4 regions of the Paenibacillus sp. FSL F4-0243 genome follow, and region 3 is predicted to be linked to each of the others. Evidence: riboswitches for the same ligand, from Rfam matches in the RefSeq annotation. Region 3 holds a riboswitch; each other region holds the start of a gene.
What was found. Region 3 has a riboswitch for cyclic di-GMP ahead of NSS87_RS01890 (anti-repressor SinI family protein). Riboswitches for the same ligand answer to the same signal wherever they lie in the genome.
Positions count from the first base shown of each region.

Region 1: another riboswitch for cyclic di-GMP. It lies ahead of NSS87_RS02440 (collagen-binding domain-containing protein); the one in region 3 lies ahead of NSS87_RS01890 (anti-repressor SinI family protein).
Region 2: another riboswitch for cyclic di-GMP. It lies ahead of NSS87_RS10755 (DUF6612 family protein); the one in region 3 lies ahead of NSS87_RS01890 (anti-repressor SinI family protein).
Region 4: another riboswitch for cyclic di-GMP. It lies ahead of NSS87_RS04780 (glycosyl hydrolase); the one in region 3 lies ahead of NSS87_RS01890 (anti-repressor SinI family protein).

Region 1 is NZ_CP150151.1:546,996-554,884, reverse strand. Features, by position in the region: gene NSS87_RS02460 (ATP-binding cassette domain-containing protein) at 1-836, opposite strand, end outside; gene NSS87_RS02455 (Gx transporter family protein) at 866-1,423, opposite strand; gene NSS87_RS02450 (NusG domain II-containing protein) at 1,407-1,796, opposite strand; gene NSS87_RS02445 (alpha/beta hydrolase) at 2,527-3,462, opposite strand; gene NSS87_RS02440 (collagen-binding domain-containing protein) at 3,635-5,791, opposite strand; cyclic di-GMP riboswitch class I at 5,902-5,992, opposite strand; gene NSS87_RS02435 (hypothetical protein) at 6,484-6,876, shown strand; gene NSS87_RS02430 (helix-turn-helix domain-containing protein) at 7,319-7,693, shown strand; gene NSS87_RS02425 (NAD(P)H-dependent oxidoreductase) at 7,758-7,889, opposite strand, start outside.
Region 2 is NZ_CP150151.1:2,464,803-2,472,691, forward strand. Features, by position in the region: gene NSS87_RS10745 (DUF4179 domain-containing protein) at 1-1,423, opposite strand, end outside; gene NSS87_RS10750 (RNA polymerase sigma factor) at 1,407-1,925, opposite strand; cyclic di-GMP riboswitch class I at 2,130-2,221, shown strand; gene NSS87_RS10755 (DUF6612 family protein) at 2,339-3,187, shown strand; gene NSS87_RS10760 (serine hydrolase domain-containing protein) at 3,488-4,660, shown strand; gene NSS87_RS10765 (ABC-2 family transporter protein) at 4,710-5,531, shown strand; gene NSS87_RS10770 (ABC-2 family transporter protein) at 5,528-6,310, shown strand; gene NSS87_RS10775 (ATP-binding cassette domain-containing protein) at 6,333-7,316, shown strand; gene NSS87_RS10780 (TetR/AcrR family transcriptional regulator) at 7,322-7,889, opposite strand, start outside.
Region 3 is NZ_CP150151.1:422,115-430,003, forward strand. Features, by position in the region: gene NSS87_RS01885 (2-oxoglutarate dehydrogenase E1 component) at 1-1,670, opposite strand, end outside; cyclic di-GMP riboswitch class I at 2,142-2,226, shown strand; gene NSS87_RS01890 (anti-repressor SinI family protein) at 2,254-2,409, shown strand; gene NSS87_RS01895 (helix-turn-helix domain-containing protein) at 2,612-2,941, opposite strand; gene NSS87_RS01900 (TasA family protein) at 3,111-3,716, opposite strand; gene NSS87_RS01905 (signal peptidase I) at 3,809-4,396, opposite strand; gene NSS87_RS01910 (hypothetical protein) at 4,398-5,567, opposite strand; gene NSS87_RS01915 (aldo/keto reductase) at 5,962-6,936, opposite strand; gene NSS87_RS01920 (PadR family transcriptional regulator) at 7,058-7,621, opposite strand; gene NSS87_RS01925 (MDR family MFS transporter) at 7,627-7,889, opposite strand, start outside.
Region 4 is NZ_CP150151.1:1,095,214-1,103,102, reverse strand. Features, by position in the region: gene NSS87_RS04785 (glycosyl hydrolase) at 1-1,511, opposite strand, end outside; gene NSS87_RS04780 (glycosyl hydrolase) at 1,665-3,215, opposite strand; cyclic di-GMP riboswitch class I at 3,228-3,307, opposite strand; gene NSS87_RS04775 (sugar phosphate nucleotidyltransferase) at 3,444-4,817, opposite strand; gene NSS87_RS04770 (UDP-glucose/GDP-mannose dehydrogenase family protein) at 5,470-6,810, opposite strand; gene NSS87_RS04765 (glycosyltransferase) at 6,815-7,889, opposite strand, start outside.

The DNA of each region.
Region 1 (7,889 bases), 120 kb from region 3:
ATAAGCTCCTTTTCACTGGCGGGAACATCCACATGGATGCCCTGATTCTGCAGCTCGCGTGCAAGGCGCCAAGGATACGGCTCACATAGATGGCATTTTTGCAGAAGCTCCTCGTTCCGGAACAATTCCGCCGGTGTAACATCAGCAGCTAAACCACCTCCATGCAGCGCAAGCACCCGATCCGATGCCAAAATCTCATCTGCATCATGCGTAATCATAAGGATCGTATACTTTCCTTCCGCTCGCATATCCTGCAAAATACCAAGAAGATCATTTCTGCTTCCTTCATCCAACATAGAAGAGGCCTCGTCAAAAATGACGATGCCTGGTTCCATAGCAAGAATGGAGGCGATAGCGACACGCTGCTTTTGGCCTCCAGACAGCTCACCTGGGTGTTTGGACAGCAGATGATTTATTCCCAGCCTCGTCGTATAAGAGTGTAGCCGCTCAGCCATCTCTGCGTACGACAAACAAAGCCCTTCCAGGCCGAATAAGATATCTTCCTCTACAGTGGCTCCAATAAACTGATTATCTGGATTTTGGAACACCATACCAATGCATTGCCGAATGCTTCCGATCGTTTCCTCACTCAGTTGCATACCACTAACCACAATCTCGCCAGCACTCTTAGGCAGCAAAGCATTTAGTAGCTTAACTAGCGTAGACTTTCCGCAGCCATTAGGACCAACCAAGCTAACCCATTGTCCCTGAGAAATAGATAACGTTATATTTTGAAGAATCGGATGCTCAGGATCATAACCAAACGATACCCCATCCAGAGAGATGATAGCTTGTCCTTCTCCCTCTAATTCTTGACCTTCATATGATTCATTCATGTTAGTCATCCTTCCGCTGATGTGACTAATCAGTCCAAAAACTCTTCAAACAACGATATTTTTGACAATGAAGCCACCAAATAACGGACTGCATAACCCACGGCAATTCCTGTTACTACTCCAGTGATTAGCAGCATGGGAAGATAATAAAAAATACTAAGGGATGAGAATACCATAGAAGCTGCCAGCAGCTGACCGATATTATGTGCAATCCCACCAGCTATACTAATGCCGATCAAGCTTATACTCTTGCCTTTGCCACTAATCAGCATTAATACGAACATTACAACAAAGCTAAACAGCGAACCGAATAAACTGAATAGTAAGCTTGAAAAAGTACCTAGCAAAAATGCAGTAAGCAACGTTTTGAGGATGACAAGCAGGAATGCGTCCCGTCCACGTAAAAAGTAAATACAAGTCAAAATCATGATGTTAGCTAATCCTAGTTTAGCACCCGGCACCAGTCCCATTCCTGACAACGGAATCTGCGCTTCTATTAGACTAAGCACTACTGCCACTGCGGCGAAAATCGCAATAATTACCGTTCTTTTTAAAGCTGTTGCAGATTCACTACTGGACATAGGCATCTATATCATCCTCCCCCGACGCACTTGTGATTTCCACTAATACTCTATGCGGTAGACAGACAATCGTCTGTTTGGGCAGGGTAATAAAACCAAAACCTAGGCATACTTGATCCGGGCAGTCGGCATCGTACATTTCAATCCCGTAATCATGCACCTTCAAGAGGTTATAGCCACGTTCGGTACGAACCTCAATGGTTTGTTCTTCTTTTGTAAGCTTTACCGTTTTAAATAACTCGCCGTCCACCGTTACATTGGCTACGAGATTTTTACCGGCCCCACCTTTATCATCATTGTCCGAAAACCATCTCGGTGCGAGAAAAGCGAGCGCAGCAATTAACACGATGGAAATCAACCACACATCTGCGCGTTTCATAAAAATCTCCCTTATTTTTTAATTAAAATCCAGACTTATTAATTATAACGGTCTACCCTCAATCCTTCAATCAATGTTGGGGTTTAATGTAAGTTTTAGAGACCAGTTCACAAAATAGGCACGCAAAATAACCCCCACAGCCCCATTTACTCTGGCTTTCTAGCTTTTCCGAATTAATCCACAAATAATCCAGCATACGATATATTCAAATCAAACGCTTTCTCTTGCTCTGCTTGTTCCCCTTCTAAATCAAACAACCCTTATCTTGGAATTCATTATTATATTTGCCTTTTAAACAATACTGTGTTATATTTATATCGTATTTGTTTTTCGATATATTGAATATCCCCATCAAGAAGATGTCAGGCCGACTATTTTACACTTCGGCAATTTGGACACAGAGGCTTCATGTTTTCTTGCAGAAACTTTCCTTTTTATGAGACTAAATTCGAAATATAGCATTCCGATTCACACTGGCGCGGTCAATGGAGCCGCAAGGGCAAAAGAGAGGTAGGGCTTTTGTCGTATTGGAAGGATTATTCTCGCCACACGGCTGCTGGAAATAACAAGGAATTAAGACACCCGTTACTCACGAACGGCGGGGGATGAATATAACGAAAAAGCATGGCTGTACGAACCTTACATAAGGACACATGCCATGTGTGGAAAAATATAGGCGCCCGATAACCGCTACCTAGCGGATATCGGGCGCTGTCTACGTTCAGGGCATCTAATTTACATACTGATTCACAAAAGCTGTTACTACGTTTATATACCCCGTCTTATCCATATCGTAAGCTAACCCATGCCCTGCTTGCGGCACTACGAACTTCTCTTTGGGACTCTGACATGACTCATACAATTCATTCATCATACTATATGGTACAAAATTATCGGCATCCCCATGAATAAAAAGAATCGGCACCTTCGCCTTCCGCACCTGTTTCAAGGCAGACGCTTCACTAAACCCATACCCTGCTTTCAAACGAGTAATAAGACTCGCACTTTGAATAAAAGGGAAACTTGGCAAGCGATACATACGCCGTAGTTGGTAGGCTAATTGTGCTTTAACTGAGCTGTAAGCGCAGTCCGAGACAATAGCTTTGACCTGCGACGGGAGATTTTCGCCTGAGGTCATTAGCACTGTAGCACCACCCATAGAGACCCCATGTAGTACAACTTGAGCACTGGGCCCAGTCTTTTCAATTATATAATCAATCCACTGCAAATAATCCTTGCGCTCATGCCATCCAAAACCAATATAATCCCCAGCGCTTTCCCCATGTCCCCTGGCATCGGGAATCAGGATATTAAAGCCCAGTCTCTCGTAATAGATTTTGGCGTACGCCCCCATATCCTTCCCTTTTCCAGAATAACCGTGAGCTAGAATCGCCGTACGACCTTCAGCACGATCCGAAAGGAGCAAGTACCCTCTTAGTTGTAGCCCGTCCTCAGATGTAATCTCCACATTCTCAAAGCTCTGACTGGAGATCCAATCCTTCCCCTCACCCCAAGAAGCCCCGGCAACCGGGGGATCAACCTTCAAATCACGATTATTACTCAGGAATTCCTTCGGTGCTCGTTTAATAGCAATTCCATAAAAGAAAAAGCCCGCATAGATCAGAGCTCCTATGACGATGACAGCGCTAATGAAGAACCATACCAATTCATCTTCCCCGTCCTTTCCTCATATCCGTTGTAAATCAGTATAACATCTACTTAGAATGCGCCAAAATATAACAATCATAACAAAAGAAAACCGCCCTCGGAATATGTCCCGAAAGCGGCTTTACTATTCTTCACGGCATAACTTGTATTCAAGCTACAATCACCGTTTATTATTTCTTGCTCGAGAATCTATTTCTCATTAGCAATCCAATAAGTGCAAAACCTAGACCAGTTACATAATAAGGGACTGAACTTGATTCTCCCGTTTTTGGAAGTTCATCAACAGGTGGATTACCTAGCGGGATTGTATCATCCACTACAGCAATATCCTCTGGTGACGGCGTTGGTGTTACTGTCAATACTGGTCCTAATGGAATCTCCTCCTCATCAACAAGTACCTCTGTATTGCTCGACGGTGTTGGTGTTGGTACTAGTACTGGAGTCGACGAAGCTACAGGGCCCAGCGGCACAGGATCATCATTAACAATGATAGTGCCAATTACAAATGATGGTGTTGGTGTCGGGAACACCGGAGGCTCCGGCGTTGGCGTCGGTGTTGGCGTTACTTCTGACGACGGTGCCGGTGTTGGTGTTACTTCCGACGACGATGTCGGTGTTGGCGTCACTTCCGACGACGGTGTCGGTGTTGGCGTCACTTCCGACGACGGTGTCGGTGTTGGCGTTACTTCCGGCGACGGTGTTGGCGTTGGCGTTACTTCCGGCGACGGTGTTGGCGTTACTTCCGGCGACGGTGTCGGCGTTGGTGTCACGGTCGGCGTTGGTGTTGGCGTCACGGTCGGCGTTGGTGTTGGCGTCACGGTCGGCGTTGGTGTTGGCGTCACGGTCGGCGTTGGTGTTGGCGTCACGGTCGGCGTTGGTGTTGGCGTCACGGTCGGCGTTGGTGTTGGCGTCACGGTCGGCGTTGGTGTTGGCGTCACGGTCGGCGTTGGTGTTGGCGTCACGGTCGGCGTTGGTGTTGGCGTCACGGTCGGCGTTGGTGTTGGTGTCACGATCGGCGTTGGTGTTGGCGTCACGGTCGGCGTTGGTGTTGGCGTCACGGTCGGCGTTGGTGTTGGCGTCACGGTCGGCGTTGGTGTTGGCGTCACGGTCGGCGTTGGTGTTGGCGTCACGATCGGCGTTGGCTTTGGTGTGTGTGTTGGCTTTGGTGTGTATGTTGGCTTCGGCGTTTGTGTTGGCTTCGGTGTGTGTGTTGGCTTCGGCGTTGGTGTTGGCTTCGGTGTCGGTGTCACGCACGGCGTAGGCGTCACGGTCGGCGTTGGTGTTGGCGTCACGGTCGGCGTCGGTGTTGGTGTCACGGTTGGCGTTGGTGTTGGCGTCACGGTTGGTGTCGGTGTTGGTGTCACGGTCGGCGTCGGTGTTGGCGTCACGGTCGGCGTTGGTGTTGGCGTCACGGTCGGCGTTGGTGTTGGTGTTACGGTTGGTGTCGGTGTTGGTGCCACGGTCGGCGTTGGTGTCGGAGGTGGTTCTTCCCCTCTATATGGATACCAATGCATCTGCACCCCACCAGCAAATCCCTTTGCAATCAGCGTCCCATGCAGTTCACCGGAATTATAAGTTACTTTTGCAAGCGGAGCTAGGATAGTTCCTTCTATTGTTAAACTTCCAATGTCAACAGTGCTAGCTTCATAAAAATTAAATAATACCTTGTTAGGGCTACCTCCCCAGATTTGAAAGCTTGGAATGTTAACTGAACTTCCGCTAACGTTAATGATAACTGTGGCGCTATTTGCAATATTAAACTGTAAGCCATTAGCACCAGCGAAATCGGCAGCACTAAGATTAAGAACGTTAAATGGTTCCGGAGCATCAATCGTTATTTTCCCATATTCCTTTTTGAAAGTTCCTATTGTAGCAAGCGAAGAGAATTCATTAGAACGTCCAATAAGAAATTGCTCTTCAGCATCAAAATCAATAGGAGTCCCTTTTCTCGCTGGTTCTTTAAGATCTACACCGTTGCTGGAAAAAACACCACCATAAACGGATGCTCCATGAACAGTCCCATTAGTAAAACTGATGTCATTACCAGCGATAAGAACATCTCCACCTGGATTATCCTTGGATACGCCGTAATTCTGCAAAATAATATTACCTTTGGCCGCAAGGCGCCCATGAACCTGATCATTAGATTGTTTGAAATCCCCAAAAATAAAAGTATTAAAATTCCCTGCAATACCTAACACAGGTGTAGGAGTATAGGGAAGCACCTCCCCAGCCGCATTTACCAAATGACCTCCAGAAAGACCACTACCTACCGTCAATATCCCCGCTAATACTAGTGCAAGCAGCGGTTTCATTCTTCTTTTCAAAAAGCACACCTCCTAAATCTATGATTTATATTTAATCAGAATAATTACCAGAAACTCTAAAGGACCTAACAACAAAAAAGACCGCCAAAAAAGAAGTGGAATTCCCTTCTCATGGCAGTCGGACGGTCATAGCGCATTTAAGACACTTTAGACTCCTGGACTTTGCGTCCCACCCTTTCAGGCGGTTTGCTATTATCATGATAATATATGTATTGACTTGCGGATTAGAACTAGCATTTTAAGCATCCTATTAAATAATCGTCTATGACTTTTAATACTTTTGAACTAATAATAGTTTAGCGCTCCATTCCTACAATTGTCAATCAATTCCTTTTGATATTCATACGCGTAAGCAAGCACAAAAAAAGCGCCTAAAGGCGCTTCACACAAAGGTTTTCCTTCAATTTTAAAGTAACTTTATAAAGCCTAATATCGATATCCATAATGGAATACTTAGAATCAAACCAAATACCATTCCACGGTGGAGACTTCCTTCCTCTTTCATCCTAATTCTCCCTTTATATAAGTCTGAAGCATTATTTTTTATTATTACAATTTTAATATATTTTATTCTTTCTAATTTAGTTGTGAATTCAATCACATTGGACTAGCTGTTTAGAAATACCATTGATTATTTTTGGAATATCGGGGTAGAATACGAATATACGTTCCCATTAGAGGTGATGAGATTCATGAATAGAGCTGAAAGCAGGGACAACATGCTGGTCAAATCTTATTTATTGCTTCCGATGATTTTATCAGCTTTCGAACGGGACTCCGCCATTCTATCTGCACATTTACGAACACCTACCCCCTATCTGGAGGTTCTTGAAACAGCCGCAGCAGTTGCTACAACAGATCTAAGAGATGTTCGTTCAGAGATGAGAAAACGGGGAATCAAGGTTTATGAGCAGAACAGACTTAACACGGGGATAGAAGCCAAATTTATATGTCGTGGATACCATGAACGAATGCTGCTGTTAAACGACATCGTCGCTGCCCAAGCTGCCATTCATATGCGCAGATATCTCGGTCTGGATATTTCATCTTTTAAGAGCTATGAAGAGCAGTATCAGATTAAGTGAAGTAGCGAAGAAGCTGCCCCCTCCCTCATTTAATTAGCGAACAAAAAAATAGGCCTTACCATGGGAGTTGGCAAGACCTGAGAGATTTATACCACAAAACACTGGGGGGTGTTTGGTGTCTTCAATATATACCTTGAACCTGAAAATAAGATGATGCTCACATGAAAATTACATTAAAAACTTCAATTCGTCGCTTAGGCTATCCGCTTGGCACTTTTGATTTCCAACCAAAGAGGCCCGCTTCGCCGACAGAGAAAATCGACCGATTGATAGTTAGCCACGAGTGCTTTGAACAAATTGTTTCAAAATGATATAGTGAATTCGTTCTCACAGGATGACTTGATAGCAGGTTGTAAAACATAATAAAGTCGGGACCTGAGTACGGAGCGACAACAGGCGTTTGCCTTTTCGTTGAATATTTTCTGAAGGAGGGTAATAGCCCATGAGTGATGAAATCTGTATACCGTCTGGCATTCAACAGAAGGACACTAGCTTTGGCTACACCTTGTCTATTATTAGTGGTAAATATAAAATGACTATTCTCTACTATCTCTCTGAAAACAAGATCGTGCGGTTCAATGAACTGCAACGGGGTATCGGTACAATACCTTTTAAGACATTAAGCGTTATGTTGAAAGAACTGGAAGCCGACTGTCTTGTCAGGCGCGAGGAATTCCCCCAGATTCCCCCTAAAGTTGAGTATTCCTTGACCGAGAAGGGCCAATCGCTTATTCCGGTGCTGGATATGATGTGCACTTGGGGAGAGAAAAACTTCGTTCCAGCCGCGCAAGAGATAACCATACCTTTTATGATTTAACGACAACTTATGACAAAAGCAGCATTTCCATTAATGAAAATGCTGCTTTTTGCTTCAAATCTAATTACATATTTTCGATAAATTCAACATAGCCTTGCGAACTGATATCCAATTTATTTAAGTAATCCGTACTTCCTACCGTCTCAGATTCCGTGCCATAAATGGCATAGAAGGAACGATAATCAGCGTTGCAATA
Region 2 (7,889 bases), 2.0 Mb from region 3:
TGAAGCCAGGAGATTTGGATGATGATTCAACAATCAAATTTTCGCCCTCAGTATAGTACGTGAATTCAATTTCTAATCCATCGACATCAAGTGAAGTGAACTGTTTTTGTTCTTTAGGTTTGTTTATTGTGATCCAATTCTTGCTGGTATCACGTTTCTCAATGACAGCATCCTTTAATATAAGTTTCATTGGAACATCAGACCAGTTGTTATACCATTCCGGAGATTCGAATTGAAATAAATGCTGGTAGCTTTCGGAATGATCTCCTTTCAAATTCCAACCCCCAGTGATTGTTTTATCACCTATAACCAACTGAGCGGTATTATAGTGGACAATTCCTTTATTAAGCGAATCATTTTCATCTATTAGAATTTGGATATCCAAAGGGGTAACCACTAGCTGATCTAAGGTTATACCGGTCTTTTCTTGAAATTCAGGACTGTTATACAGTTTCTTAGTGTAAATCGCCTCACTTGCTTTTTGTCCATCTGCTTTAAAATCGAACTTCCACGTACCTGAAATTCGTTTCGCTTCTTCAATGTAACTAAAATGAAGACTAGCTTCCTTCCAATCTGATTCAGTTATATTGAAAACCTGTTCAATAAATAAATCCGATCCTTCGTTAGGCATGATGGTTGGAATTGCCTCATTCTCTTGACCTGCAGTACTAACTACCAAATGTGGGTTACCCCGTCCTAAGTCAGATGGTGATGCAGCGACTTTGTAACGGATAATGGTTTGATTGGAAACTTGTCGAACGGATTCGATTTGAATGCTTGGGTATTGCTTAACTCCCGTATCAATTGTATCTCCTGCTTGATGATTAGATTGTAAGGGAATATTCCGATCACTGTAAAAAATGAGATTCCGTGCTTCAAACCTGTAGTCCTTTTTATCATCCTTTAATGTATCAGGTGTCTCATATACTCCAATGAGTTTCTGGCTTTCAGGATCGTATTCTAAATAACCGTATACCTTTGCCTTGGCACCGGACTCACTAGTCATGATGTTTTTCTCTGTAGCAAATCCAGTATATTGGGATAGATCAGATTTAGTATCAAGTGATAACAGCATTTTCATTTTTTCTCCATCAGTTACAACACCGTTCAAATTCATTGTTACTCCTGAACTGGAAGTTTGAAGATTATACTGTTGACCGATGCCATTATTTAATGCATTGCTCACACTTCGACCACCAATTTTATCCCAATTAATCGTCATACTAGCGAATACAGGAATGGCTACAAGTAAGAGGCAAGAGAAGACAATACTGATAGGAATAACCTTTTTATTAGACCTAGGAGTATTCTGGGAGGAATGCAGATTTCTTTGACGTGTATATGCTTCTTGTTCTATGGCAGTCCACATCAAATCATAATCCGGTCGGGGAATATGTTTATCTTTTTCAATATAGAGACTCATTACTATTCAGCTCCTTTAGTTGGGTTCCACCCATTCTATTTAGTATTTTAAGTCCCTTGTTCAGTCTGGATTTTACAGTTCCTTCGGGTATGCTCATAACTTTAGAGATCTCGGGTACAGTCAATTCGTTTATAAAACGAAGGACTACTACCATTCTGATTTTGTCGGGAAGCTGACTGTATAACCCTTGTAATTCTTTTTTAGTTTCCTGTCGATCCAACCGTTTTTCTACAGGGTTTGATTCCTCAGACCTGGATAGTAAATAATTACGTACTTCTTTCATCCACCCTGTCTTACGCCTTTTAATCACACTGTTGCACTCATTCGAAGCAATTCGTAAAATCCAAGATTTCAAGTTTCTTACCTTAGACTTATCCGCTAAGATAACCTTTACAAATACCTCTTGGCAAATATCCTCTGCATCTGCCTGATTTTTCATTAAGTAGTAACAAAAATAATATACTTGTTCTTTATAGAGCTCGAAAATTTCTCGGTCACACATTTTGCTGCACCCCCTGTCTTTGCTGTTCTCATTAATAAGACTTATAAGCGTATGTAATCGTTCATTTTTCATTTTGAGTGAAGTATTTCTTCTGAGCATCATAGCGAATTTGAATGGAAGATAAGTCGTTTACAGGTAATTATAACCATGATAAAATTAGCGGTGGGACATGCGTCCGTAAGCTAATTAAAACTAATTGAATGTCCGCGTTAAAGGTAAAATCATCGAAAGATGATGACACAAAGCCATGGGTCTAAAGCCTTTCTACAGAAGGAAATGATCGCCAGGCCGCCATAGGGATGTCTTATGATGCATAAAGGATAGCTCTAAGAATATGTAGTCAATTTTGAGCTCTTTTATTATTTCGACCTATACGGCGTTACATTATCGCAAGGGGCCGAAAGGGGAAGTACATGAACAGTTTTTTCAAAACAATAGGCACTAGTTTGGCAGTAGGTGCTTTATTGCTGTCCGGAACGATCGGATGGATGTCTAATCCTGAAGTCGTGTCTGCCGCTACCACAACAGCAGTAACCGCGGATCAAATGATTAGCAAAGTAACGGCAGCCTCTAAAGCAATAAAGAATTTTCACTTAGATGTGATCAAAAAACAGGATATTCAGAGCGGTGGGGTACGTATCAGCAACACTAACACACTGAAGCTGGATATTAATCGACTGCCGAATTTTGCTGCAGCCGGCACCGTTGATAGTAGTCTTTTAGAAACAACGTACAGTCTATATGCCAATGACAAGGAGTTTTACTATCTTGTAGACGGAAGTGAACTGATCGATGAATCTGAAGATGAAGGTTACGACGATGACGGTGAGCCAATCGATCCTGATGCGCAGTATTGGATTGGACTGGAGAAGATGGAGTGGGATTCTTTTTACTCCAAAGGTCAATACGATCCTGTTTCCATGCTTGATTCGGTAAAAAATTATAAAAAATCTATGAAAGTCAGCACTGCTGGTGCTCAGACCGTCCTGCAGTTCACGGTAACCGATCCGACAGCAGCTAAGGGAATAATCAAACTCTATGACCAGGAGAACCTCTGGGATGGTGAGACAGTTCAACCCAAAAGCGTAACGTGGAAATTATTCGTCAATACTAAGACCTGGCAGACGGAAAAACTGACAGTCGATCTGAGTTATGTGCTGATAAGTGATGGAGAAAAGGATACATACAACACGAAAATCGAAGCTAAGTATTCCAAGAATAACAAAGGTACAACCATTGTAAAGCCCGCCGAACTAGAATAATAAGGTCGTTTTCATATGGAGTAAAAAGCGCTGTTCAGTAGAACAGCGCTTTTTACTCCATTCATGACAGTAGCCAACAGGAAGTGAGATATGTAAAAAATAAATAAATATAAAATTGACCTACCAATTATTAGGATTTTAGTACATGCTATTTATGTGATTAATAATCTGAATTAATTTAATAGTGTATGAAATATCATGTTGTAACTATTATATTGAAAAGGTATTATAGGTTAGGTGTAAATTTACATTTTTGAGAATTACTATTCTTTTTAATGATTGATAGGGGGAGTGCGAATCATGTTATCATCCACAGAGCTTAGCAAGCTGAACGAAGTGAATTACAGGGAGGACCGATTAGAGGCACTTAATCATTTTTATGAGGATCTCTGTAATAAGAAAGTAGCCGATGGCTATATTTATTCTCTTAGTCGTTATGGAAAAATATTTGCTAATGGAGCGGGGGGACGCTTCAGTTACGAAGAAGATAGCGACCAAGAGTTGAAAACGGATACAATATTTCGAATCGCTTCTATTACTAAGCTGTTTACGGCAACAGCGATCTGGCAGCTAGCAGATGATGGTGAAATTTTTATGGGGCAGCCAGTTAGTTCTATTCTTCCGGAGTTTGATGCCGATCCTTTTAAGCCGATTACAATTGCTCATTTACTGACGCATACCTCCGGCATCGCACCTGATCATGGCACTATAAGTGATACCTACTATAAAAGTGCATGGTGGTATATTTATGAATCAGAGCTTGGAAAAGAAAACTGGATTAAAGCTGGACTTTCCTATGGTATTCGTTTTCCGGTAGGGACTCAATGGATGTATTCATCGTTCGGATACGTGGTTCTTGGTGCAATTATCGAGAAAATAACAGGTGTTATTGCAGAAGATTACATAATGGACAACATTGTAAAACCGTTAGGCATGACAGATACTTTCTTTGATATACCGCCTGAGAAAGCTGGTAGGATCGCTATTCGTTCGGAAGAAGCCAAGGAATATCTTAAGAAGCTGCAAAACGGGGAAATTACGGATGAAGAACAAAGGTCTGAGGAAGAAATCAAGACTCCCGGAACTGGTGGGGGAATGTATTCAACCGTTAATGATCTACAAAAGTTCGGAATCATGCTGCTTAACCATGGGGAATACGAAGGTGGTCATATCTTAAGTCGGATGGCTGTTCAGAAAATGACCAAGCGGTTCAATTCTGAAAAACTTCCAAACTACGCATGGGGAGATGGAGGAGCAGATAGACCATACGGTCTTGGGCCAGACCTTCGATATAATGAAAGTACATCTTATTCTGAAGGCACTTTTTTTCATGAAGGATGGGGGTCTTGTTCTTTGGTCGTTGATCCGGTTGAACAGCTGATTGCCGTTTGGTATATCCCTTTTCATAAAAATATATGGGACGGTAGAGCGATTTTCGGTACAAACAATGTGATCTGGTCCGGACTCGAATAAGAATAAGATTATATGTTGTGAGATATCAAAGATAGGCAGGATGTGACTTATGTTTGAGAAGATAAAGCACCGCTTTCGCGTTATGAGAGCGGTTGCTTTTGTTACTTATAAGGAATGGAGTGCGTACAGAACGCATTCGATGGTTTCTATTTTTGTAGGCCCGGTATATTTTTTGGTGCAGTATTACATATGGAGCGCTGTTTATAGTGGAGAATCCTCTATTAACGGGATGTCGCTCTCTCAGATGCTCTCTTATTTTTGTGCCACGATGTTGATCAACTACTTGACCATGGATTTTGCCGATTGGAATTTACAAATGCTCATTCGCACCGGGAAATTCATTACGTTCTCTTTAAGACCAATGAATCATATGTTCGATGCATTGTCTCAGAAGGCAGGGCATAGGGTACTTGGGCTTCTATTTGAATTTATACCCTGTTTTATGATCTTCTTCTTTATTTTTCATATTGATGTTTTACCCGCAAATTTACTATACGCAATGCTATCGATAGCTATGGCATTCATGATGAACTTTTTCATCCATTATAGTATTGGCATGGTCGCATTTTGGATGGTGCAATCCTCCAGTATTCGTAACTTTTTCAGTCTTTGTGAGGGGATATTCTCAGGATCACTGATTCCATTGGTCTTTTTCCCAAAATCCTTACAGCTGGCTTCCTTTTTCTTACCGTTTCAAGATACGACCTTTCTGCCTGCAATGGTCTATACAGGTAGCTATACTTTAGCTGATATAACCTTACCTATTCCCCAAGTTTTGTTGTTGCAGCTTGTAGCCGTTATTATTGCCGGAATAGTCTGCCGGGTGCTGTATGCGGTATCGCTTAAGCATTTTACGGGGGTGGGCGCATGAAACGTATGTATCAAATATATAAAACCTGCATGAAGGCGAATATTGCTTCTGCTATCACTTATCGTGTTAATTTTATTCTTAATAGCCTTATCATGCTCATAGGGAATGTGTTGTTTCCCCTAGTAACGGTGTTCATCTATAATTCGAATGCTTCATTTGAAGGCTGGACCTTTAAAGAGGCACTATTAATTCAATCTGTTTTCATTTTGTCTACGGCTTGTGCCGGGATTTTTTTTAACGGAATTATGTGGAATACGATGTCTCATGTAGTAGAAGGGACTTTGGAAGTGGTATTAATTAAACCAACCTCGAGCCTTTTTCTGCTGTTGGCCAGATCTTTTGAGTTCGAAAGTATCGGGCTTTTAGGTGGAGGAGTAGTCATGTTCGTATACGCACTCAGCGGAATCGATGGGATGACCATCGGCTCTTGGTTCTTGTTCCTGTTGTTGTTTGGCGCAGGGCTGCTTGTTATGTTCGGCGTGGCGCTTATTGTGGCAGCAATTTCCTTCAAATGGGTAGCGAATTCCCGCTTGCCGGAGATGTTTGAGAGCATTAAGTCTTTTGGGCGTTATCCAGGGACGATTTTCCCTAAAGCAGTCGTAGCCGTAAGTTCTTTTCTTTTTCCGGTTTCCATGATTGCTTATTTTCCAGCATCTACTCTGATTGGACGATGGGAAGCCTATTTTTTTATAGCGATTATCCCTTGTGTGTTATTTGCTGCCTTCGGAATTTGGCTCTATACGTACATGCTTCGTAGTTACAAAAGTGCCGGAGGATGAATTTGTATGAAGGAGAATTACATTGGACATTATTACCGTCAAGAATTTAACTAAGCAATATGAAACGTATCACCGTGGACAAGATGCAAAAAGCGTATTTAAAAGTCTGTTTCACCGTGAAAAATCGATTATCACCTCTGTAGAAGATCTTTCGTTCAGTGTTGGAAAAGGAGAGATCATTGGCATTTTGGGCCCAAACGGCGCGGGGAAATCTACGACTATTAAAATGCTGACAGGTGTTCTCTATCCCACATCGGGAGAGATAAATGTTCTAGGATACAACCCTCATAAGCAGAAAAATCAATATGTAAAACAAATCGGAGTACTGTTCGGACAGAAATCGCAGTTAATATGGGACATTCCTCCTTTGGATAGCTTTTATATGAACAAGGAAATTTATGATATTCCTACGAATGACTTTCGTACAAGACTAGATCGATTTGTAAGTATGTTTGAGATTGGTGATATTATCACTAAGCCTACGCGCACCCTTTCACTGGGAGAACGAATGAAATGCGAGTTTATTATGGCAATGCTTCATTCTCCGCCAGTGGTTTTTTTGGATGAGCCGACGATCGGGCTGGATGTTATAGCTAAACAAAGAATCAGAGAATTCATTAAGCAAATGAATCAGGAAGGCACCACATTTATTCTAACGACACATGACTTGGAAGATGTGGAGCGTTTGGTGCAAAGAGTACTAATTATTCATCAAGGTAAAAAAGTATATGACGATAAGTTCTCCGAACTTCGACTTCATCTAGGCGCTAAAAAAGTGGTCAGGCTTTCTGCAGCTACAACGATTGGAGATATTGACCTGCCTGGGACTCTGATATCGGAAAGAATATCGGATTACGAAGTGGAATTAGAGATCGATACCGAGCAGTGTAAAATGGGTGAGTTTCTTCATATTCTTAGCGAAAAGGTAGAGATTCTTGATATATCCATTAAGGAGATCCAAATTGAAAAGATCATCAGCTCCATTTATGAGATGGATATGGGATAACATTGTCAAGCTTGGGAACGGATCATTTGCAGATTCAGATCTAGCATTGACCATAACTTTTCAGTAATTTCTTTTGCAGAGCAAGGATTACTATGGGTAAACCACCATTCAATCACTCCGACAGTTGCCGAACTCAAAAATTGTACGGATATATCCTTACTTAACTTATCTAGGTTTAAATTGTTTTCTAAGAATTGTGTTTTGATTTGATTATTTATCATATCTTGTAATTGGTTTCTAAAGGAGAGCAAAGCTTTGTTTCTTAATAAAGTCTTATAAAAGAGAGCATTCTCCTCCAATTGTTCCAGCGTGCGGAGTAATGACGCCTTAGAGGGATTGGGTTCGGTTTCATCCTCCACAGCGGAGCAGCTTTCGATTAGTTGCTGGAGCTGAGCTGCCAGGCATTTATCCATCAGATCATATTTATCTGCATAATGGGAATAAATCGTTCCGCGGTTTACATCAGCACGCTCTGCGATTTCGTTAATCGTTATTTTTTCAAAATCTTTTTCAGCCATTAGTTGAATTAATGCATTCATGATGGCTGTTTGGTTTTTTTTAATTCTTCTATCC
Region 3 (7,889 bases):
GAGATCGGTACGGCTGTAGTGCCTGCCGCTGAGCGATCTGTATGAAGAGGAATGAAGGCCTTTGGTTCTTTTTTCTTGTGATTGCCTTCCTTCATACTATCGTACGCACGTTGCAATACGCCTTCTGTTTCAACGTGCATCTTTTGTACATCTTCAGCTGTAAGAATTTTTTCACGCTGTAGCCGCTCCGCATACACCTTGTAAACGGTTGGATGATTGCGTACCTTACCGTACACGATAGGTTGTGTAGTTTCAGGATCATCCATTTCGTTATGTCCATGACGACGATAGCCGATGAGATCAATAACGAAATCCTTTTTGAATTGATTGCGATATGCACTAGCTAAACGAACGGCTGATATACAGGCCTCAGGATCATCAGCATTGACATGGATAATTGGAATTTCATATCCTTTGGCGATGTCACTCGCATAATGCGTTGAACGGGAGTCTTCGCTTTCTGTCGTAAAGCCGATCCGGTTATTAACAATGATATGGATCGTCCCGCCATTCTGATAACCTTGAAGTTTGCCAATATTAAGTGTTTCTGCAACAATCCCTTCACCTGGAAAAGCAGCATCGCCATGCATCAGTACCGCCATAGCTTTACTGGTATCAATCTTCGGCAATCCGGCTGTGCTCCGATCTTCTTGAGCAGCACGAGTGAAGCCTTCCACGACAGGATTGACGAATTCCAAGTGACTTGGGTTATTCGCTAGTGTTATTCTTGTGCGTACGGTTTCTCCTTCACGGACAGCGCGATCTGCACCCAGATGGTATTTCACATCACCCGTCCAGCCATAGTTAATGCCTGTAGAGCCTTCGGAAGGGAAAAGCTCCTTGTTCGGAGAATGATGAAACTCTGAAAATATAATGTCATAAGGTTTGCCCAAAATATGTGCAAGAACGTTGAGGCGACCACGATGCGCCATGCCCATCAGAATATGCTCTGCGCCGTCATGCGCAGCAGCGCGTACGATTTCATCCAGCATCGGTACGAGTGCGTCATTGCCTTCCAAGCTGAAACGCTTCTGACCCACAAAGGTTTTGTGAAGGAAGGTTTCAAATTGCTCTACTTGGATCAGGCGGTTTAGCAGCTCTTTACGTTCTGCATTATTTAAAGGCGCTGGTGAGCTTGTGGATTCTGCCTGTCTGTTCAACCATTTCAGTTCTTGTTCTTCATGCACATGCCCGAATTCATAGGCGATTGTCTTGGTGTAAGCCTGACGCATACGCTGAACTGCATCCCATCCGGTATGCACATCATTCGGCGCATTCTCCCAAATGAGCGTGGCAGGTAGTGCGAGCAGATCCTCACGAGTCAGCTCATAGGTTTCGAGTTCAAGATATTTAGCCATGGGATTGTGATCGCGCTCAAGCGGATCAATATCAGCGGCCATATGGCCATATATACGAATATTAGCGATTAGCTTGGAAGCTCTTACTGCCTTTCTAAGCCATTCGGTGTCTCCCGAAATGCGAGGCTGTGGAGCCGGTTCGCTATCCGGTGTTAGGGGTGGGGGACCCGAATTTGTAAAAAGCTCGCGATAATTATTCTCTACGGTGGAAGGATCTTTCACAAACTGTTCATATCTTTCTTGAATGTAGCCTAAATTGGGTCCGTAATACTTACTCCAAATGGATTCGTTATAGGGCTCTTTGGCTGCCATGAATACATCCTCCTTAACGGATGAACTCCATACGTGACATTTTGTGTCAACGCTTACTGGAGCTGTGATGATTGCGGTTTCATTTCTCATCTTATTGTGCTACTTTCCACACGTGTAATCAATTCATTCTTTCGTCCAATACGTTCGCAAAATGGTATGGGTTAGCTTGTTCTAATGAAAAGAACGCTGTTTCTTCTCATTACCCATTCCTAAGGCCCACTAAAATGATTCTAATATCCTTATTTTTAACTAATAGGGAAGGAAGTATCATTATATTGGCTTAATTAATTTTATGAATGGGACGAGTATCGTGTTAATAGGACAAGATATCGCACAAAAGCGCTTCTATTTTTTGTTTTTTAATGGAAAAACTAATCAGAAATCGACACACTTTTCCACTTTAGTATAGTATAATGTTATTGCAGTTAGCGATTTTCATATATTTCAAAGTAGATCCTTTCGTGTAAAGGGTCCAGTAAAAGGTAAACCTGCCGAAAGGCAGGGGCACAAAGTCGCGGGTCTAAGGTAGAAATACTATGACAGCCGGATTGCCTGGGGACGTAAAATCTTAGGAGGAGATTTTTTGGACAAGTCCAACCAGGGAAGCAACAGAGAACAGCAGGTCATTGATCTAGACGTTGAGTGGGTACATTTATTATTAGCAGCTAAGAAGGCTGGCATAAAGGCAGATGAAATTCGTCGATTCTTTCATGAGAAGACTGTGCAAGCCGTGCAGTAATACATTTAGTGCGTTATATTTTGAAAAAGGGCCCAGCGATAACTCGCTGGGCCCTTTTTCAAAATATAAGAAAGTATACAAGATAAATAGTCCTTATATTTTACTAGAATATAAAACGCCTTTGCAGTCCATGTTAGGAGGGCGAAGGCGCTTATGTTTAATAGTATGAGTAGAAGAGGATCTTATCAGGTCAGGTGGAATATTAATCCTTCTGATCAAGGCGCCATTTCTGGTAGTCCAGAAACTCCTTGAATTCGCGTTTGCTTATGCCTGAGGCCATAGCTTCCTGCACCAATCGGAACCATTCCGAATCTAAAGGTGACTCCTCAGCATCATTAGGTTCTCCATAGAGCAAAGCGTGGATAGATACCTGAAGCGCATCGGCGATCTTTTCGATAAACTGGATTGAAGGATTGGATTGGATGTTTCTCTCCACATTGCTAAGATACGACTTAGCAACATCCGCTCTGTCCGCAAGCTCAGATAGGGACAATCCCTTTTCTAGGCGGAGATGCTGGATACGTTGGCCCATATTTTGTGACACTATGCTGACGCCCCTCCGTAATTTTTGTTATTAGTATAGCAAATATCATTAAATTCGACAAAGTTTATTGTAAAGAGAAGAGCAGCATCTACTTATCCGCTTTCCGGAATCAGGATCTGCTGCTCTTCGAGTATTATATTAAATTATTCTATTAATCTTAGTAATCTTTTTTAGCACCTTGTTTAGCTACGAAATCCCATGTCAGGGTTATGCTATCGCCTTGGAAAATATTTTGATCTTGGTTATTTTCCACAAATTCGAATTGGACGGAGAAGCTGTCATTGGTGCCGGCTTTAATACCAGATGCTTCGGTGAAGAGTTGATCCCAACCAGTATTTTTTACGAGATCCGGATGTTGAGATTTTAAATCAGCAAGCGTAGTTTGATAGACTACATCTTCAGGAGAAACGACGGTTCCTTTATCGTTATTTCTAAGGAATTTGACCTTAATGAATTGGGCTAAATCCAGGTAGTTGTCACCTTTAGCATCCGTAATTTGAGTGGAAGTGTTCAGAATAATAGATCCGATATCGAGCGAACCATCGTTTTTCAATTTGAAGGATTTGGTTACAGTATCACCTGGTTTTAGGTTTGGAATATTTACGATAACTGAAGGGTCGGAGTTCAAATCGAGTGTACCTGCAGCAAATGTAGCAGTGCTTTGTGCAGTGTCACTAAAGTAAGCGAAGGTTCCTCCACCAATCAATGATAAACCCAGTGCTGCTGATGCTACGCCAAGACCCAATGTTTTTTTGATACCCATAATTAAAATTCCTCCTCGGTTTTTGTGGTTTTTTTTATAAAAGTTATATATTGTAACTTCCGGTTCGTAAGCGGAAGCGGACAATCAACGAATTACTGTATTTCAGTTGGGGGTGGAGAGGCGGGCAGTATAGCAGCATTTTTCTTTTCGAGTGCAGCTACAGCCTTCCATGACGAATACAGAGCATAGAGCAGGAGCATCAAGCCTGGTACGATCATGAGCATGACACTTCCAGCTTTGGAAACTGCGAAATTCATAGCGTAACCTACGTAAGGTACGGTGACCCCGGTATACTCAGCTACAACATTCGTGGAACTGGTAGGGTTCATATCAGGCGCATCATTGTTATCGCCTTTCGTGCGATACATGGCTTCACCAGTAGCGTTGTTCATTGTTGCTTCTACAACACGGTGAGTAATGAGCAGGTTTTCTTCATTTCTAAAGGTGATCACATCGCCTTTTTTGAAGCGATTCATATCTCCTCCGGGTTTTAAAGCGACAATCGATCCGGTTTGAATCCCTGGTTCCATCGAACCTGAGAGTACCGATTTGATCTGGTATCCGAAGAAGGCAGGTTCACCGCCGGAGGCCTTTGATAAAACTACGGCTACCACCAGCAGAATGAATATCACAAGCATGATGCTCGATAATGTATTGTTGATCATTTTTTTAATCCGCATATTATTCGCCACCTTTAACTTGTTGAGGGTCCGAAGGGGCTGGTGTTGCTACCGGTGGGGAAGTGGTTGTATCTTCCGCTTTTGGCGCCTCCTGAGGAACCGCTTGCTGTGGTACATCTTTTGGAATCGTTAGCTCTTCACCAATTTCCGGAACGACCGGGTTAGTGGCTGGGGCTTCAGGCTGTTCTTTATTTATGTTCTCTGGAGCAGCTTCACCTGTCGGTGGAGTCACTTCCGATTTTGCTTTCTCCTCAGCTTCAGCTTTCGCTTTGTCCTCGGCTTCTTGCTTTTCTTTTTTCTCAAGTGCCAAACGTTCTTCTTCTTTCTTCGTTTGTTCCAGCGCCTCTAGTCGGGCTTTCTCAAGTGCTTCCAATTGTTGTTCACGGGTTTGACTGATCAATTGGAGCTGACTCTGAAGATTGCTGATTCCTGAAGTAGCCGATTCTTTAAGACCATTCATTTCAGTATTGAGATTTTCATAAGTGGAGGTAAGTTCGCTAGAGATATTGCCGGCCGGCTGACTAAAAGGAATCAGGAAAGGTAACGGCTGCTGAAACGCCTCGTTGCGTAACTCGGGTTGTCCATATACATCACTGGTCACTACCGAAGCAAATGGAAGCCCGATGTCGTGTATGGAGTTTAGATATTGGATGACTCCCTTTAAGGAAGCATTCAGGGATTCAGAGATTACACCGCTTTGATTCAGGCTGCTTTGCAGCTCTCTGAAGAATTGTTCATCCTTGATTTCTAGACAGTTTGAATCTAGAGAGGTCATATATCCTCCAATCTGGAATAGGACGGCTGCTGCTGCGTTCAGCTCTCCATTGATTTCGTTCCAAATTTGGCTGTTGGTGGCCAGTTGCTCATTCACGCCATCGATTTGAGATTGAAGCGCGGAGATTTGTGTGGAAATCTCTTGCGCTGCGACATCAAGCTCATCCAGCGTCATGCCTTCTATTCCCGAAACGTCTGAGAGACTGCCTGAAGGGGTATAGCTTTGCAGCGATCCTTTTAAAGCAGTAGCTCTTTCGATATGATCTTTGAGTTCTGTTAGAAGCCCCTTGATCGAGTTTGGAAATACTTCGCAAAAGCTAATTGTGCTAGTGGTTTGCGTAGTAGCTCCAAAACCACCATAGGTACTACCCACTTGCTGCGAGGTAGTCAGAAACAAGACGGAGACAGCCATTCCTGATTGCAGAACACGTAATCCGATTTGTTTCTTTCGTTTAGGTCTTCTTTTTGCTGATCTGGGTCTCAGAGGAATACCTCCCCTCAATGTCTTGAGTTACTTTTGTTCGTTATTGTTGTTCTTTATTGAGAACAACTTCTGTAATGAATAATACATGGAATAAATTGAAAAGAAAACTGTCAATAAGTCTCGTTTGTGCTCTATAAAGAACAAAAATGTTAATTTATCTCTATTTATCTCGGTTTATCGCTTGATATCTATTTTTATTCGCAATAGAGAACGATGCATAGGAGGGGAATGTATTAAAAATAGCCTAATCATGCGAGAGGCACGATTAGGCTATTAAGAATTCTTGCGAGTTTAATTGTGGGCTCAGTTAGGGAAGACGAGTACCACGTGAACTAACATATAGGTCATACCATTCTTTACGAGTAAGCTCCAGCTTGTCCGCATCGGCGCAGGAAGCGATGCGCTGCGGATTCACAGTCCCAATCATAGGCTGAATAGCTGCCGGATGTGTCATTAGCCAGGATAGCACTATGGCTTCGGGTGTTGTTCCTTTTTCATCTGCAAGTTGTTTAACCATGGCAGCTGTCTGGACGATATTCTCTGGTTGATCCTCTAATGAACGTCCGCTAAATAAGCCTTGTGCGAGTGGGCCCCAAGCTTGAAGCTGAATGTTCTCCATTCGACAATGTTCAAGGGTTCCTTCGGGAAAGGTAATATCCTTCCAAGGTTCACGGTTTACACTGATTCCAGCATCGACCCAGCTGAGCTTGGCTAGGCTCATGTGTAGCTGGTTTACGATAAAAGGTTCATCGCAATAGGCTTGCAGCATTTTGATCTGCGCTGCGCTCATATTGGAGACGCCGAAATGACGAACTTTACCTGTTGCCTTTAATTGATGCAAAGCAGAAGCTACTTCCTCTGGATCCATTAGGGGGTCAGGCCGATGGAGCAGCAGAATATCAATATACTCCGTTCCTAGTCGCGACAATATTCCTTCTACACTGCTTAGAATATGCTGGCTTGAGAAGTCAAAGACATTAGAGCTGTCTCCAGGCCCCATTAGCTTAATACCGCACTTCGATTGAATAATGATTTCTTCGCGGAGTCCTGGGCGTTCTTTAAAGATTTGACCGAATACCTTCTCGGCTTTACCACGGGTATAAATATCTGCGTGATCAAACATATTGATACCAATAGATAGTGCTGCGTCGACGGCTGCATGTCCTTGCTTAACATTCTCGGCGGTAATCGGTTCATGATCCCAGCCCCCACCAAATCCCATACAACCTAGAGCAATACGGCTGGCTGGTATACCGCGCTTGTTTAAAGGCAGTGTTCTCAACAATGTGATTCCTCCTAGGAAAATATGATTGCGTACACGTACATATTGTACACGCTTAGATTCTAGTATGGTATTTATTGTCTCTGCAAAAGCGAAAAAAAGAGTAGAGGTCCTAAGGACTCTACTCTGTATTAAGTGGTGTTCCAATGTCATTCAACTTGCGTGCTACAACATCATCATAGAGACGTTGTAGCCATTTTAGTTCAATAAGGGTGTGTTCATAGGTGCCGTACATGAGATGAAGGGCGGAACGAGGAACAATAGGAATATGTTCTTCATATACCTGATAAGCCAGATTCACCTGATGTTCGGTTTCACGAATACGTTCTTCGAGCAGCTTCTCCACCTTGTTTTGATCAACATGACGGGACATGGCTAGAGCCATATACATCGGATGATAGAAGGGCTCGTTCTTTTTAATTTGCTGTAGAATTAACTGCTCGAATAAATTTTTACCTTGCTCAGTAATACCGTAAATGGTTTTGTCTGGGCGATCACTGCTGCTAATCACTTCTAAAGCTTCGATATAACCATCTTGTGCAAGTTTATCGACAGCATAGTAGAGAGACCCAAGCTGGAGCTTTGTAATCCGGTCCATGGAGCGCTCTTTCATGACTAGTGTAATTTCATAGGGGTGCATATTTCGTTCAAGCAATAGTCCGAGAATAGCCAATTTCATCGACATAATCGTTACCTTTTACCCTCGGACGCCTGAGCAGTTTTACTCGGAATGGTGAGGCGGTCTTTTGGCATAAGCAGCACAAAGACTAAACCAAGGACGGCAGGAATCATGGCCCACATAAAGGTATGTGCGATTGAAGAGGACAGTGCACTAGATATTTTTTCTAAAATTTCAGGTGGAATCTTGGCTCTTGCTTCAGGTGTCAGGGCTGCCCGTGGATCGCCGAAGGCTGCTGACTGCTCACTTCCGCCAAAAGCTTCGCTAATGCTGC
Region 4 (7,889 bases), 670 kb from region 3:
AACAATGCCCCTTGTGGAATCACCTGCTGCTTCTGGCTGGAACTCTCCCACAGCAAGCGAAGATTAGCATCTCCTTCATTCTCATAATATTCAATTTGGATATCATAAAGTGTTCCGGCTGTGAGCGGGATACTTCCTTTATGAAGGGTTGCACTTTGATTCTTCCAATTATCGATGATCAGCTTTCCGTCAATCCAGACACGGACTCCATCATCAGAGGATGCCGAAATCGTATATTTTTCACTGAATTTAGGTTTGAGCTTCCCTTTCCAGCGAACAGAAAAATGATCTTCATCTATCTCCTGTGCAGGTGACCCGCCATGCCAATTAAAATCAATCTTACGATCATCGCGGATAAGTACCGCTTCTCCCTCTAAATCAGTATTGTTATAGTATTCTCCATTTAAACCCGCTAGGGTTACCGGGATTACCGGTGCTATCGAAGGGCCTCCTGTTGTGAGAACGTAATCCTCTCTCGATACTATAAACGAGTCATTCATAAAGCTTTTAATTGACTGTAGCGTATTATTTTCTGTCAGTAATTTTCCCCAGGTCATCATATAGACCCATTTATTTTGTTTCTCGGTTAATATTTCCGGGTTCGGCAGCTGTCCACTCTCCCCGATTCCGATAGGTTTACCATCAGCAAGTGCGAGCAGATCCTCATAGTAGGACTGCTTATAATCGTTATTGTAGATATCCGCAGCCAGAACATCGAGTTTATCCGCACCGGGATAATATGCAGCATAAGGATCTGCCCATTCATTCGGCGCATTCGGATTCCACACCCACAGTAGATTATTCAGTTGATGTGTATTTACAAAACGATCATAGACAATATTCCAAAGCGCTGAAAAATTGTCCTTTTTCCCCCACCAAAACCAACCGCCGTTCATTTCATGGTAAGGTCGCCATAAGACTGGAACTCCGGCATCACGCAGCTGTCCCAAATAGCCAGCGATCTCGTCTAGATCAGAGATTAGACTCTTATACTGAGCCGTCCCAGGCGTAACATAAGTATTAAACTTCTCTTGACTGAGACTTCTGTTTACATTGGACCATTCCGGAGAAGTCCCCGGCAAACTCTGATGGAATGTCATGGCTACAATGCCACCCTCTTGATGCCACTCCATTGCACTGTCTATAACAGCTTGTCGCTGTTCTGCGATCGTCCCTTCGGGTTGATTATTAATTGCCCCCAATTCATAACCATGTAGAACGGCATTTTGTCCCGATGTATTCTTCAGCTTATGAACCAGTTCATCTGGACTTTCTAGATAATCATGCTGGCCAGACAGGATTCCTTTGCCACGTAGATTCACCAAATTACTCAGCAGTTGCTTGGCTTCTTCAGAAGCTGATGGATTGCTTGGTATAGCCGGAGGAAGAGCGGAAGAAACACTCATAGCCTTCGGAAGACCCTTAACCTCTCCCCAAGGCAGCAAGGAAAAAATAATAAACACCGGTAATATAGTAAACAACAATCTGTTTTGCTTATAATATTTACGCAAATAAATCCTCCTTTCGGTAGCTGTACTGCCTCCACAGGTGCTAAATAAACATACCTGTTATCGGACAATCGTCTTCTGACCTAATGAGGACTATAGCTTAGTAGCTCTGCAATAACGCAGAGCCACTAAGGATCGACCTTTAATTTTCATCAATCAGGAGACATCCGGAAGATAAAGTGCACTTGCTGGAACTGTCTCTTTAGCTTGACTAGTACTTTCCCACATCAAGCGGACTCTCGCATCGCCTTCATTTTCGTAATACTCCACCTTGATATCGTATAGCTGGCCAGCCTTCAGCGTTATATTACCCTTACGCTCAGTACCACTTTGCTTAGTCCAACTATCAATCACGGATTGCCCATTCACCCACACACGGATGCCATCATCTGAGGTAGTGTAAAATGTATATTGCTCATCATATAATGGCTTAATTTTACCGCTCCAACGTATGGAGAAACGATCAATCCCGAGGGCGGCATCCGGCGATCCTTGCCGCCAATTGAAATCGATAATTGCATCAGTTCTAGTAAGAGCTGCTGTTCCCGATAGCTGTATGTTGTTGTAATATTCTCCTGCAAGCCCCTTCACAAGAGGAATTGCTGCCTCACCCTCTTCTTCGGGAGGTGCCGGCGCTGGTGCAGCGCTAGGTGTCGGTACCAGACTAGTATTTAATTTATCTCTAGTTAAGGTATAGTTGCTATTCATAAATGTTTTAATTGTATCTGCACTGTTATTCTCGTAAAGCATTTTTCCCCAGCTCATCATATACGTCCATTTACTTTGTGATTGCTGAAGCTTCTCCAGATTAGGCATTTCACCATTCTCCCCGATCGCAATCGGTTTGCCTGCGGCTAGACTCAACAAGCTGTCATAGTATTTTTGCTGGTAATCATTTTCGTATATATCTGCTGCCAGAATATCTACTTTATCAGCACCTGGATAAGTTAGCGCATAAGGATCTGACCAAACATTGGGAGCATTCGGACTCCATACCCATAACAAATTATTTAATTTATGAACGTTAACAAAACGGTCATACATAATATTCCAAAGTTTAGAAAAGTTATTTTTCTTCCCCCACCAGAACCAGTTCCCGTTCATTTCATGATAGGGTCTCCAAAGCACCGGAACATTGGCATCGCGCAAGCTTTTTAGGGAGACTGCCACCTTATCAAGCTCAGCGATCAGATTGTTATATTGCTTGGTACCCGGTGTAACGTAACTATCGAACTCATTCTGACTAAGTGTTTTTTTCACATTATCCCAGTCATAAGAGGTGCCCGGCAGGTTAGCATGAAAAGTCATAGCTACGATCCCGCCCGCTTTATTCCAGTTGATCGCGCTGTTCACCACATTTTGACGCTGCCAGGCCATCGTTCCTTCTGACTGACCGCTGATCGCGCCCAGTTCATAACCGTGAAGAGCGGCATATTGTCCGCTGCTTCCCTTCAGCATATTGTTAATTTCATCTGGACTTTCTAAATAGTCATGTTGACCAGCAATAATACCTTTTCCTGAGATCGAGTAAAAATAGTTAAGCAGCTTTACGGCTTCAGGTGAGGCTCCTGGGGTAACTGGCGTTCCAGAATTTGAAGCAGCTATGACAACAGACGGCGAAATTCCAACAGTAAGCGGAAGTGCAGTCAGAAACAAGACGAGTGACAGAAATGCGCCAAATAATCGATACGTACGGTAAGCTTTCAAAATAATCTCCCTTTCGGTAGCCAGGCTGCCACTCTTTCGAAGGCCCTATAGCTTTGCGTCCCTACCTTTCGATAGGTTTGCCTTTTCAATTTAAGAGAAATAATCTCTCTTACCGTAAGTATCGACGACAATTAATGATATATTTAGTGTTTTTATGACTTTTTTTGATAATTGAGTCAATTTACCTGTTTCAAGAAATTTTGGATTGGTTAAATAGATAGGTTAGACCTATGAAATGAATTGTTGTAGTTCTATATCATTCCAGTCTAAAGTAATACGAATGTTATCTTCTTCTACTAATTCAGAACCCGTCTGTACCTCTATAAACTCGACATCCGTCAAAGCAAGGATCGCGTGCTTCGTCCCTTCCGGTATACGTACCACGTCCCCAGCCTTCACATTATGTTTTTTCTCATTCAGCACAATACTTGCTTCGCCGCTGACGATTGTCCAAATTTCACTACGCTTGCGATGTAATTGATAGCTGATATTATTCCCCTCGGATATAAAAATCCGTTTGGTCAGCACTTCATTGCCTTCATCATATTTCACATAATCAATAACTTTGTAATGGCCCCAGCGGCGTTCCTCGTACATCGGTCTTTGTTCAAAGGTCTTCAGCACTTCTTTAATCCGTGGGCTCTCAGCTTTATGGGTAACTAGAATCCCATCCGGGCTAGCCGCAATGATCAGATCCTTCGCACCAATTACCGTAATCGGAATATCCAGCTCATTAATCAAGCAAGTCCCCTCAGAATCCGCCGTTACAAAACCTTTTCCTACATGCTTGCTGCTCATTTCCTCTGTCAGCGTATTCCACGTTCCAAGATCCTTCCAGAATCCATCATACGGCTGTACTACAATATGTTCTTCTTTCTCCACCACTTCATAATCAAAGCTGATGGAAGACAATAGCTTATACTGCTTCTGCAATTCTTCATATCCTAAAGGCAACCCTTTACGCTGCAAAATATCTAACAAGTACCCTAAGCGGAAGGCAAACACTCCGCAATTCCACAAGGCATTTTGTTCGATGAGCTGTTCTGCTTGTATGCGGTCTGGTTTCTCTTGAAAGTGACTCACCTTCATAAAACCATTTTCCCCCGCCTCTTCGGTGGTAGGAATAATGTATCCGTATTTCTCTGAGGCATGTTCAGGAACAACACCCATTAGTGCCAGATTTGCTCCACTTTCCAGCATGGTCCCCTCAAGCATAGCTATGGTATCGAAAAAGGATGCTTCTACATAAGGGTCAACAGGCAATATTGCTACCGTCTCCGCTGGAGAAACACCTGCCACTGAATAAAGATAGGTAGCTGTTAAGGCGATAGCCGGAAAAGTATCCCGACGCTCCGGTTCAACGATAATCGGCACATGACTTCCCAGTTGGCTTTGTATCATTTCTACTTGGCCGCGGCCGGTGGCCAGATAAGATGATTCTGCCATCCCTGCTTCCTCCAGCTGTCTCCAGACACGTTGTACCATGGATTCTGGTTCACCTTGAGGGCTTTCAAGTACCTTTAGAAATTGCTTTGAACGTGAGTCGTTGGACAACGGCCATAACCGTTTACCTGAACCGCCTGATAGAAGTACCATTTTCATAGAATGAACCCTCCTTGAATTATGGAAATCGAGCATATTTGAATTGTTATCAAAACGTCTGGCTTCCGTTTGGTGGTAGCTAGAATGGATTGTATTAAAAGCTATATCTTTGTTAGGTAGAAACCACTCCAAGGGATTTTGGACTTCCGATCGCTGTTATCCTCAGATTTCCTGATTGAACCGCTTCTCGCGGTAGAAATCCGAGGATAAAGGCGAACACTCCGTTTCTACAGTTCCAAATTCCCTTTCCGTTCTTAACCTAACCAACTTCTTCTTAATACTTGATCCGTGCGTACCGGGCTGTACCAGCCAGAAGCAAGCACGTTTTTCTAAAGATTCGCTTCTGCTCCGGGGGAGGCAGCAGCTAACGCAAGTGCAACTACAAGCGCAAGACTATCTGCTACTGCGGTATATAATCAGAGTACCTAACTTTATAAATTGCTTAGAAACTTAAGATAAGGGAACGAAGTGGCGGAGGGGAATTTTGGAACTGTAAGAGCGATAGCGTCCGCCTTTGTCTGCGGATTTCTACCGCTATCAGCGGTTAAATCAGGAAATCTGCAGACAACAGCGGCTGGAAGTCCAAACATTCTCTGGAGTCACGGCTCATCCCTAAATAGAAAAAACACAAGTTCAATCAATATAACTTAGATTAAACCGCTCCAGCCACACTAGCAGAATAACCGCTCAATCCACCCATCTGTGGGCGGCCGACAGAATGATAAACGAGGCCGGTACCCTCGATTTGCTCCTTGGAATACACGTTGCGTCCATCGATCAGCACCCCATTGCGCATGCTTTTCGCCAGCTGATGCAGATCAATCTCCTTGAGTAGGCTCCAATCGGTCAAGAGGCATACGGCGTCGCTGCCCTCAGCCGCTTCCTCTGGCAGATTGCACCAGCGAAGCTGCGGATGATCATATTGCTGCCTGAAATTTGTAGCTGCGATTGGATCATATAGTTTGACTGTTGCCCCTTCAGCAACCAGTGCCTCAACAATCTCTCTGGCTGGAGCTTCGCGGACATCATCAGTATTAGGCTTGAAAGCAAGCCCCCATATCCCAATCGTCGAACCGCGCAGGCTGCCAAGTGATTCATGCAGCTTGGAGATGATCATAAACCGTTGTCCCTTGTTCACTTCGACTACAGATTTCAATAATTTGAATTCGTAATCGACGTTGCCCGCAATTTGAATGAGTGCATTAGTGTCTTTCGGGAAACAGGAGCCTCCATAACCGATGCCAGCCTGCAGGAAGGATGACCCGATTCTTTGGTCCATACCCATTCCTTGTGCTACCTCGGTTACATCAGCTCCCACTTTTTCACAAATATTGGCGATCTCGTTAATAAAGGAGATCTTCGTGGCCAAAAATGCATTTGAAGCATATTTGATCATTTCAGCACTGCGTATATCTGTTACAAATACATTTTCAGTGAAACCCTTATGAAGCTCGCGCATGGTTGGTTCCAGCTCTGGATTATCAAGACCAATGACAATTCTGTCGGGATGGAGGGTATCGCGAATCGCTGACCCTTCACGTAAAAACTCGGGAGCAGACACGATATCAAAAGAATGATGGGTAAACTTAGAGAGCATTTTGGAGATTTTCTCATTTGTCCCTACGGGAACTGTAGATTTAGTCATTATAATTTTGTGCCCTTCCATCGCTTTAGCGATTTCAGCAGCTGCACCCTCAATGTAGGTTAAGTCAGCTTCACCATTAGGCAGCGATGGCGTACCTACAGCAAGAATGATAATATCTGAATGCCGCACCGAATCCTGAAGATCTGCAGAAAAAGATAACCGTTCCTCACGAAGATTCAGTTCAATCAGTTCCTCGATTCCCGGCTCATAGATGGGCGATTCCATCTGTTTCAGCTTCTTAATCTTTTCCTCGTCCTTATCCACACAGATGACATGATGTCCGCCCAGTGCAAAGCACACGCCAGATACAAGACCCACATACCCAGTACCGATTACTGTCAGCTTCATACAATCATCCTCCTTTTAGAAAATTGACGTAGGCCTGCTCAACATACTGCTTGAACTTAACCATAAACGCCTGCTCATCGAATTTACGTGCATGCTCCATGATTTGATCGATATCCCAAGCGTAGGACTCTACCTCATAAATAGCCTTAAGCAGATCCTCCACTTCTTGATGCTGAAAGAACACACCATTTACATAAGGAATAATAGTATCCAGTGCCCCACCTGCTTGATAAGCAATTACCGGTCTTCCTGCAGCGTTCGCTTCCAGCGGTGTAATTCCAAAGTCCTCTTCTCCTGGAAAAATGAACGCTCTACACTGTGCCATCATTCCAGTCACTTGCTCATCTTCTAGCCGGCCCAGAAACGATACATTATCCTTAGCCATGCCTTCGAGACGCTTGCGATCTGGTCCATCCCCTACGATATAAAGCTTAAGTCCGTTACGGTTAAAAGCCTCTACTGCCAGATCAATCCGCTTGTAGGAAACAAGCCGAGATACAATTAAATAATAGTCACCAATGGTTGAAGAGCTTGTAAACCGGGCTGTATTAATCGGTGGAAATATGACATCTGCATCCCGGTGATAATAATTCTGAATCCTCGTCTTCACTACTGATGAATTGGCTACGAACTGATTCACATTTTTGGAAGTCCGTTGGTCCCACGTTTTGAGCTGCTGCATGTATACCTTAAGCATTTTTTTGAACAGCCCGGAATTCGACTGACGTTCCATGTAGGTGTCATAATCCCATGCGAAGCGCATAGGCGTATGGCAGTAACAAAGATGAAACGTATGTTTAGGAACTTGAATACTTTTCATAAAAGCACTGCTGGAACTCAGGACGATATCGAAACCGCGAAAGTCCAAATCACGGATGGCCATTGGATAAAGTGGCAGCACCCCTTTAAAATTGGTCTTTACCCCCGGAATCTTTTGCAGCCAGGAGGCACGGATATCCGCATCTTTGAGATTGTCAGTAAGGCGGCTTCCGTTAAAAACCGTTGTGTAGATTGGAGCCTCGGGATACATGTGATGAAAGACTTCCACCACTCTTTCCGCGCCGCCCATTTGGATTAAG